2 regions of the Fannyhessea sp. C0108B2 genome follow, and region 1 is predicted to be linked to the other one. Evidence: predicted binding sites of a transcription regulator. Region 1 holds the regulator's gene; the other holds the start of a gene.
What was found. Region 1 encodes NrdR, which represses ribonucleotide reductase genes. Its sites were predicted from a motif close to AAACACNATATATNGTGTTT; they were not measured.
Positions count from the first base shown of each region.

Region 2: a site for NrdR is predicted at 2,658-2,677, ahead of nrdD (anaerobic ribonucleoside-triphosphate reductase). Genes of this name have one in related genera too.

Region 1 covers NZ_JBWPJQ010000001.1:63,499-67,940, forward strand. Annotated here, with positions in the region: gene AC1DBT_RS00290 (heparan-alpha-glucosaminide N-acetyltransferase domain-containing protein) at 1-422, opposite strand, end outside; gene lexA (transcriptional repressor LexA) at 433-1,077, opposite strand; gene AC1DBT_RS00300 (hypothetical protein) at 1,304-1,666, shown strand; gene nrdR (transcriptional regulator NrdR) at 1,853-2,305, shown strand; gene dut (dUTP diphosphatase) at 2,298-2,753, shown strand; gene AC1DBT_RS00315 (NCS2 family permease) at 2,815-4,128, shown strand; gene AC1DBT_RS00320 (uracil-xanthine permease family protein) at 4,242-4,442, shown strand, end outside.
Region 2 covers NZ_JBWPJQ010000003.1:66,664-71,105, reverse strand. Annotated here, with positions in the region: gene nrdG (anaerobic ribonucleoside-triphosphate reductase activating protein) at 1-65, opposite strand, end outside; gene nrdD (anaerobic ribonucleoside-triphosphate reductase) at 345-2,567, opposite strand; gene AC1DBT_RS02305 (Cof-type HAD-IIB family hydrolase) at 3,082-3,873, shown strand; gene AC1DBT_RS02300 (DUF711 family protein) at 3,988-4,442, shown strand, end outside.

The sequences.
Region 1 (4,442 bases):
TCCGTAAACGAAGGCACGACTGCGCTCATTTTTACGAATGAAGCTGTTTTAACAACACGTAAAAGCATGTATGATACAAGCGTAACAACAGTTGTTGACACACCTAAACAAAAAATTATGCCGAAATTGATAGGAATATCCACAGCCACTAAAGTTGTAACTACATAAATTAAGAAAGCACATACAAGATAAACAACACAGCGTTTAATCTTATGCACTGAGTATGAGCACATCATACCTGCAAGAAAAATAAATACCCATGCAATACTGTTGCGCCATAGATCAATATAGGGAAAAATAAACCAGGTAAGTGATACACCATACAGCGATACCAAGTCATAACACGCATGAAAAGCAATCATAGATACAAGTGAAAAACCTCGTATTACATCAAAAGCTTCTATGCGTTGAGACCCATGCACACGCGTGCCTTTATGAAACAACCGCTCTGAACAAGCCTGTTACCTTACCAATAATTGTTGGATGTTTAGCAATAATAGGCTTCATTGTATCGTTTTCTGGTTGTAGGCGAATATAGCTACTTTCTTTAAAGAAACGCTTTACCGTGCATTCATTATCAATCATCGCAATGACAATTTCGCCGTTACGTGCATCATGCTGTTCTTTTACCACAACATAATCTCCGTCAAAAATACCAGCGTTAATCATAGACTCGCCTTGAACTTTAAGGATAAACGAACTTGAATCTGAGCTTATAGAAGTAGGAACCGCAAGATGATCTTCGATATTTTGTTCTGCAAGAATAGGTACACCGGCAGCTACACGACCAACAACAGGAAGAATAGTTACATTAAGCTCAACATTGTCCTTTTCAACACGATGTTGTTCACCTTCGTCTTGTACAAGCTTGGGAAGCACAAGTGCACGTGGTTTTTTAGGATCTCTACGAATGTAACCAAGATCCTGCAGGGCGTGCAAATGCATGTGCACGGTAGAGGGAGAGGCTAATCCAACCGCTTCTCCGATTTCTCGCACTGAAGGTGGATAACCATGCTCTGAAACATAGGAACACAGATAGGAATAAATTTGCTCTTGTCGTTTTCCAAGTTTTCTCATAGAACACGCTCCTCTTTTTGTAGTTAATTTAGTATAGCATGAACATTTTTAAATTACAAACATATGTTCTTAATTTTTATAAAATTATTTTTACCATACTGATCACAAACTTTTCCTCGTCTATATCCTATAAATCATTTTACGTAATGACTTTACTACCTGCGATTTTAATTAATGTCCGTGGCCTCGTGTATATATAAGTTAAGAAAAAAAGAAAGGACAAAAGATGAGCATGCACACAACCGATTTAACAGAGAAAAACTTTCACGACCTCAAACGTATTAAGGCACAGCAATTATCTTGGAGCTTAACAATTCTGTTTTCTTTTGTATTTATCACAAGTTTTCTTATCAGCGCTTTAAGCACCAACTATCGATTAGCCCATGATTCCACGCTTCTCAAAGCAAGTATTCCTTCGGCTACAATTGTCCAAAAAGGAGAAGGAATCGACTCACTAGTTAATGAGTCTAACCTCAAGTGCATTGAGCGCTCGGCAATTGAATCCTGGATCATTTCATACAATAATTTAGAAGGTTTTCGTCTACGCGAAGGTCAACTCATATATATACCAATGCAATTTTCCAACTAAAATATTCATTGACTCATCCATATTATTATCTGTACATGCAATAATGTCTAAAACCATACACAAGAACATACAGTTTCATGAATTGTTTCGAGATTGTTTACGCTTAGAGTCAAAATGATTACCTCTGTAGGTGATAAACCGTTATTATGTTACATTGATATCGGAGTTTTAATCGTTAGGAGTTGTATGCACTGCCCAAAATGTGGATGTGATGTATCTAAAGTTGTAGACTCCCGTTCCTCTGAAGGAAACGATGCAATTCGTCGTCGTCGCGAATGTATAGGTTGCCAAACGCGTTTTACAACCTATGAACGACGTGAGGAAATGCCCATTCTTGTTATTAAGAAAGATGGCACCAAGGAACCTTTTAGTCATGAAAAGTTGCGTCGTGGTCTTGTAGCGGCAACTATTAAACGTTCCATTGATCTTAATCGCATCAATCAGCTCATTGATTCTATAGAAACTGAGCTACGTGATAACGGAAAAACAGAAATCACGTCACAAGAAATTGGTATGCGCGTTCTTCAAAAACTTATTGATATAGATAAAGTTGCTTACGTACGTTTTGCCTCGGTATACAGAGATTTTAAAGATGTCGAAGAATTCAGCGAAGAGTTAAGGAGTTTATCAAATGAATAACCCTTCATCTGACACCATTCAACTTCCTATAAAACGCCTACACGAAGATGTAATTCTTCCTCGGTATGCATATTCAGGTGATGCAGGTCTTGATTTGTGTTCCTATATTGACCTTGTTTTAAAACCTTTTCAACGCTTCTTGGTTCCCACTGGTTTAGCTATTGCAATTCCAGATGGTTATGCTGGTTTTGTACAGCCACGAAGTGGTTTAGCATATAAATGTGGTCTTTCTATGCCTAATACACCAGGCCTTATTGATGCTCACTATCGCGGAGAATTGTTTGTGAGCGTCGTCAATTTAGATCCTCATAACGATATTCATATCTCAAAAGGGGATCGAATTGCCCAGCTTGTTATTCAAAAAGTTCCCGTTGTAGAGCTTGTTGAGACAGCTGAGCTTTCTTCTACCGACCGTGGCGATAACGGTTTTGGTTCCAGTGGTAATTAACCGGTAGTGTTTTTCACTATCGGTTTTTTTATGTTTCTATAGGAATTCAGAAAGGATGGAGATGGAAACATTTTTTAAGGCAAGTGAGAGAGGATCTTCTGTTTCACAGGAATGTAGAGCCGGTCTTACTACGTTTTTAGCGATGGCATATATTATTGCTGTTAACCCTGCAATTTTGGTACATGCTGGTATTCCTTTAAACGCTGCTATTACAGCAACCTGCATTGGTTCAGGTATTGTAACCATTCTTATGGGACTCATTTCAAATCGTCCTGTTGCACTTGCAACAGGCTTAGGTCTTGACGCTATTGTTGCGTTTACCTTGCCTCTTATCACTAACAACGATTGGCATACTTCTATGGCAATCGTATTCATCGAAGGTATTGTCATCCTTCTGTTAGTGTTCTGTGGTCTGCGCGAAGCTATCATGGACGCAATCCCTGTTTCATTGCGCCATGCAATCTCTGTGGGTCTTGGAATCTTCATTGCATTCATTGGTCTTAAAAACGGTGGCGTTATTGTTCCGAGCCCTGCTACCTTTGTTACGCTTAACAAAATTACCGATCCTGTTTTCATCGTTGGTGTTATTTCTGTTGCAGTAACGCTTGCATGCTATGCCCTCAAAGTTAAGGGTGCTTTGTTAATTGGTATTGCTCTTGCGGTCATTGCAGGTATTCCTTTAGGCGTTACTTCACTTCCTACGGGCTTTGTTGCTCCGCTTGATTTCTCTACCTTTGGTGCTCCTTTTATGGTTGACGAAGAGGGGACTATGGGAATTGTTAAAGCGCTTATCAATCCTGTTTGCCTTGTATGTGCATTTTCCCTTCTTATGTCCGACTTCTTTGATACCATGGGTACAGCAACCGCTGTTGCCAAAGCCGGAGACTTCCTTAACGAAGACGGTACCGTAGAAAATATCAGCGAGATCTTAACTGTTGACTCTGCAGCTGCAGCACTTGGTGGCCTTTTTGGCGCATCCTCAATTACTACATTTGTTGAATCTGCATCTGGTGCAGCCGATGGTGGACGCACTGGTCTCTCTGCGGTTGTAACAGGAGTTCTTTTCATTTTAGCGGCACTCTTTGCGCCCATCATTTCGGTAGTAAGTGCTGCTTCTACCTGTGGTGCCTTGGTTTTGGTTGGCTACCTTATGATCAGCGACACTGTTGAAATTAACTGGAGTGATCTGTCAGAAAGCTTCCCTGCATTTGCAACCATTATCGGTATTCCTTTAACCTTCTCAATTTCTGATGGTATCGGATTTGGTTTTATTTCCTACATCATTGTTGCCCTTATTACCGGCAATGTTAAGAAGATTAAACCTCTTATGTGGGTTGCAGGATTTATGTTTATCGTCTATTTCTTCCTGCTTTAAAATATCGCTTTAATTTTTACCGAATGCATGATCGGTAAATCTTAAGATTGTATGATATTATGCGCGTGTTCTCAAAGGTAGAGCATGCGCATATATCTGAAGAAAGGAGTGTTATGGGTAGAGCGGACAATGCAAAAATCATCGGCGTTGATGACCATGTATCCGTTGCACGAGCTATTCCTTTAGGAATACAGCATATGATGAGTATGTTTGGAGCTACCGTTTTGGTTCCAGTGCTTACCGGTCTTGATCCAAACTTGGCTATCATGTGTTCAGGTATTGGTACCATTGTGTATCTTTTGGTTACTCGTAAT
Region 2 (4,442 bases), on a different contig from region 1:
AACAAAACGGTTCTTACGCCAGTACCATTGGCAACATCACAATATTTAATGGTGGCGTAATTCACATTCGTTCCTGTTCACTACATACCTACATCTTGTAGAAAGCATCGTTTACATCTCACGATTACATGTCCGCATGCAAAATCAAAGCACGGAGCACACCAGCGCAATAACAAAGCATGTTCTTCGCTCAAAGGCAAGGTTTACACCCTACCCAAAGACACGTTCAACTGACAAAACGCTTTAAGACAAAGCGTGAAGGGTGTCTACCCCTCCCCACTCCAACATATATAAATATCCCTCCCAACAACACTCATGCGTCTTAGGAGGGATACATCTTGTGTTTATAAGTGTAACACGCGATCTTTTATCTCTTGGGTACGACCTTGATTCCAGAACTGCGTTCCAATATATCCACAGGTACGACGCGCAACATTCATTTTAGTCTGATCCCTATTCTTGCAGTTGGGACATTCCCAAATGAGTTTTCCGTCATCTTCTTTGATTTGGATTTCCCCATCGTAACCACAATTTTGGCAATAGTCGCTTTTGGTATTAAGTTCGGCATACATAATATTTTCGTAAATATACTGGATTACGCGAATAACAGCTTCCAAATTGTCTTGCAAGTTAGGAACCTCAACATAAGAGATTGCTCCTCCTGGTGACAAACGTTGAAATTCGCTTTCAAATTTAAGCTTAGTAAACGCATCAATTTTCTCACGAACGTTCACATGGTACGAATTAGTAACATATCCATGATCGGTAATGCCCTTAATAATACCAAATCGCTTCTGAAGTGCTTTTGCAAACTTGTATGTAGTGGACTCAAGTGGCGTGCCATACAGCGAGTAGTCGATATTTTCTGCTTGTTTCCATTCGTCGCACTTATCATCCATGCGCTGCATAACCGCAAGTGCAAATGGAGTTGCCTCTTTATCGGTGTGACTATGCCCGGTCATATATTTAACGCACTCATACAAACCAGCATATCCCAGCGAAATAGTAGAATATCCATCGTAGAGCAGCTTATCTATAACTTCGCCCTTTTTAAGACGAGCAAGCGCTCCATATTGCCACAAAATAGGCGCTGCATCCGAAAGCGTTCCACAGAGGCGATCGTGACGGCAACGAAGCGCACGATGGCAAAGCTCCAAACGCTCATCAAATATCTTCCAGAACTTATCCATATTGCCACCCGAAGAAAGCGCAACGTCAGGAAGGTTGATGGTTACAACTCCTTGATTAAAGCGGCCATAATACTTTGGCTTACCCTCAACATAGTTTTGAGCATTGGCAATGTTGTTGTATCCACCTTTGGAACGATCGGGCGTTAAAAATGAGCGGCATCCCATGCAGGTAAACACATCTCCATGTCCTACTTTTTCACCTGTAGAGAGCTTATACTCGCGCATCTTTTTCTCGGAAATGTAATCGGGAACCAAACGACGTGCAGAGCACTTTGCAGCTAATTTTGTAAGATAGAAATATGGATCATCTTCATGAATGTTGTCGTCTTCAAGCACATAAATCAGCTTAGGGAATGCAGGAGTAATCCATACGCCTGCCTCGTTCTTTACACCTTGATAACGTTGCTTGAGCATTTCTTCAATACACAGCGCCAGATCTTTCTTTTCTTGCTCGTTGCGCGCCTCGTTAAGATACATAAATACGGTAATAAAGGGCGCTTGACCATTGGTGGTCATAAGCGTAACAACTTGATACTGAATAGTTTGCACACCACGCGAAACCTCTTCACGCAGGCGCTTTTCAACCAAATCGTTAACTTTATCTTCATTGGGTTGAGCTCCAATAAGCTCAAGCTCGGCTAAAACCTGACCACGTATTTTTTTACGAGATACCTCAATAAAAGGTGCTAAATGAGCAAGGGAAATAGACTGACCGCCATATTGTGACGATGCAACTTGAGCTATGATCTGCGTTGCAATGTTGCAGGCAGTAGAAAAGCTATGTGGTTTTTCGATCATAGTTCCCGAAATAACTGTACCGTTTTGCAGCATGTCATCGAGATTAACCAGATCACAGTTATGCATGTGCTGGGCATAATAATCAGCATCATGAAAATGAATGAGTCCATCTTTATGCGCTTGAACAACATCTTGCGGCAACAGCTCACGCATTGCCAGGTCTTTTGAAACTTCTCCTGCCATATAATCGCGCTGAACCGAAACAACGGAAGGATTCTTGTTGGAGTTTTCTTGCTTAACTTCTTCGTTGTTTGATTCAATAAGTGACAAGATGGTGTCATCTGTTGTGTTGCGGTGGCGCTTCTGCGCTTGTACATAACGATAAATGATGTATTTACGTGCAACACTAAAATGGTTAAGCGCCATAATTTGGTCTTCAACCATATCCTGGATTTCTTCAACCGTAACCGTATGACCAGCATTTTTACACAGATCTTCTACGTTAAGAGAAGCAAAGGTGATCTCGCGCTCGGTTAGACGCTCGTCTTCGGTGACTTCTTTATTGGCTGCAGAAATAGCGTTTATGATTTTGTGAAGGTTAAACTCCACTTCAGAACCATTGCGCTTAATAATCTTCATGGTTGCTCCTCAACGCAAAAAAAATAAAAGTTTATGTACATCAAATTTTGCACAGTCTCATAAGAGATACTTTGTGTGCGTGTTCTATCTTGCCACAACCTGTAGTGTTAATGCAAGCGAATTTCCCCAATATCTTGTGAATTTTTCTTTATTTTAGGTATTGACAAAAAGGGCTTATATGGAAGCCGCTGTTCAGTGCTTATAATTTGCTCAGTCGAGCGAACCGAACGCGAAAAATTTACAGAGTAACCATATTCAGGGTCATCATATTCAAAACGGTCACATTCAAAGTGACCATATTCAAGATGGTCACAATTGTGCCGGCCACCGAAAATTGCAAACATCATTCTTATGTACAAACTCTGACGATATGTGCATATCTACCACACGTCACAGATGTTCTGTATGATTAAAAGTACATGTCAATCTATTACACACTATACGCGAGCTTATAAAACTATAAAAAGCACGACGTAGAAGTACATCGTAGGTAACCTACGATAAAGGAGAATCTGTGGGAACTTGGAAAAAACTTTCGGGTATTAAAGCTGCTTTTTTTGATGTAGACGGAACACTGTTAAGTCACGTAACCAATAGCGAGCCTGCTTCTGCAATTCATGCTGTTAAAGAACTTAAACGACGCGGCATTATGCCGATTTTGGCAACGGGTAGACCAACGTACATGCTTGATATTATAGACACCACCCCGTTTGAGGCTGCTATTACCATTAACGGACAATATTGCATCGCACAAGACAAGGTTTTATATTCATGCCCTATTAGCAAGCACGATATAGAGATTGTTGTTGCTCAAGTTAAACAGGGTTTATATTCTTGCCAATTTCAAGAACTTGATTGCTATTACGTAAGCGACCGCAGTCAGCGCGTTATAGATGTGGAGCAGTTTGTCAATCAGCATTACGAAGTTCGCGATATTTCACGCGCACTTACACACGATGTCTTTCAGCTGAATGCCTATCTTTACCCAGGCGAAGAGCATCTTATGTTTGACAAAACGCACGACTTAAAATATGCGCGTTGGGATGATAAATTTATCGACGTTATGCCTTGCGAAGGCGGAAAATCCAAAGGCGCACGCATTATGCTTGAGCATTTTAATTTGAGTGCCGATCAAGTTATCTGCTTTGGTGACGGAGGCAATGACATGGGTATTTTTGACGTATGCGCTCATAGCGTGGCTATGGGGAATGCCCAAGATAGCATTAAAGATAAAAGCGAATTCATCACGCGTGATATTGATGATGATGGCATTTATTTTGCATGCAAGCAACTAGGACTTATCTAATCGCACGTAACATACGGGCACCGTGCACAAACGAGCGCGCATGAGTTATAGTAAGACACAAACATAGTACGACTTAAACACAGTACGCTTATATTAGGGAGGGAAATATACGCCATGGCAATCACACCTCAAGAAGTATATGAAACTCAAACAATGGTTCACCAGCAAAATCTTGACTTGCGCACCATAACCATGGGTATTTCGCTGCATGCCTGTGCTGATGAAAACATCTCGCGCATGTGCACCAAAATATACGATTGCATTGTTTCTAAAGCAGAAAACTTAGTAGATGTTGCGCGTGATCTTGAGCGTGAATACGGCATCCCTATTGCAAATAAACGAATCTCGGTTACACCACTTGCCTACGTAGCTGCTGCGTGCAAGGACAAAGATCTTACTCCTCTTGCGCAGTGCCTCGATAGAGCTGCCGAAACGTTAGGCGTTGATTTTATCGGAGGATTCTCCGCGCTTGTTCATAAAGGTATTGGCGAAGCAGACATGCGCCTTATTACAAGTATCCCAGACGCACTTGCAGCTACAAAACATGTCTGTTCCTCGGTAAACGTAGC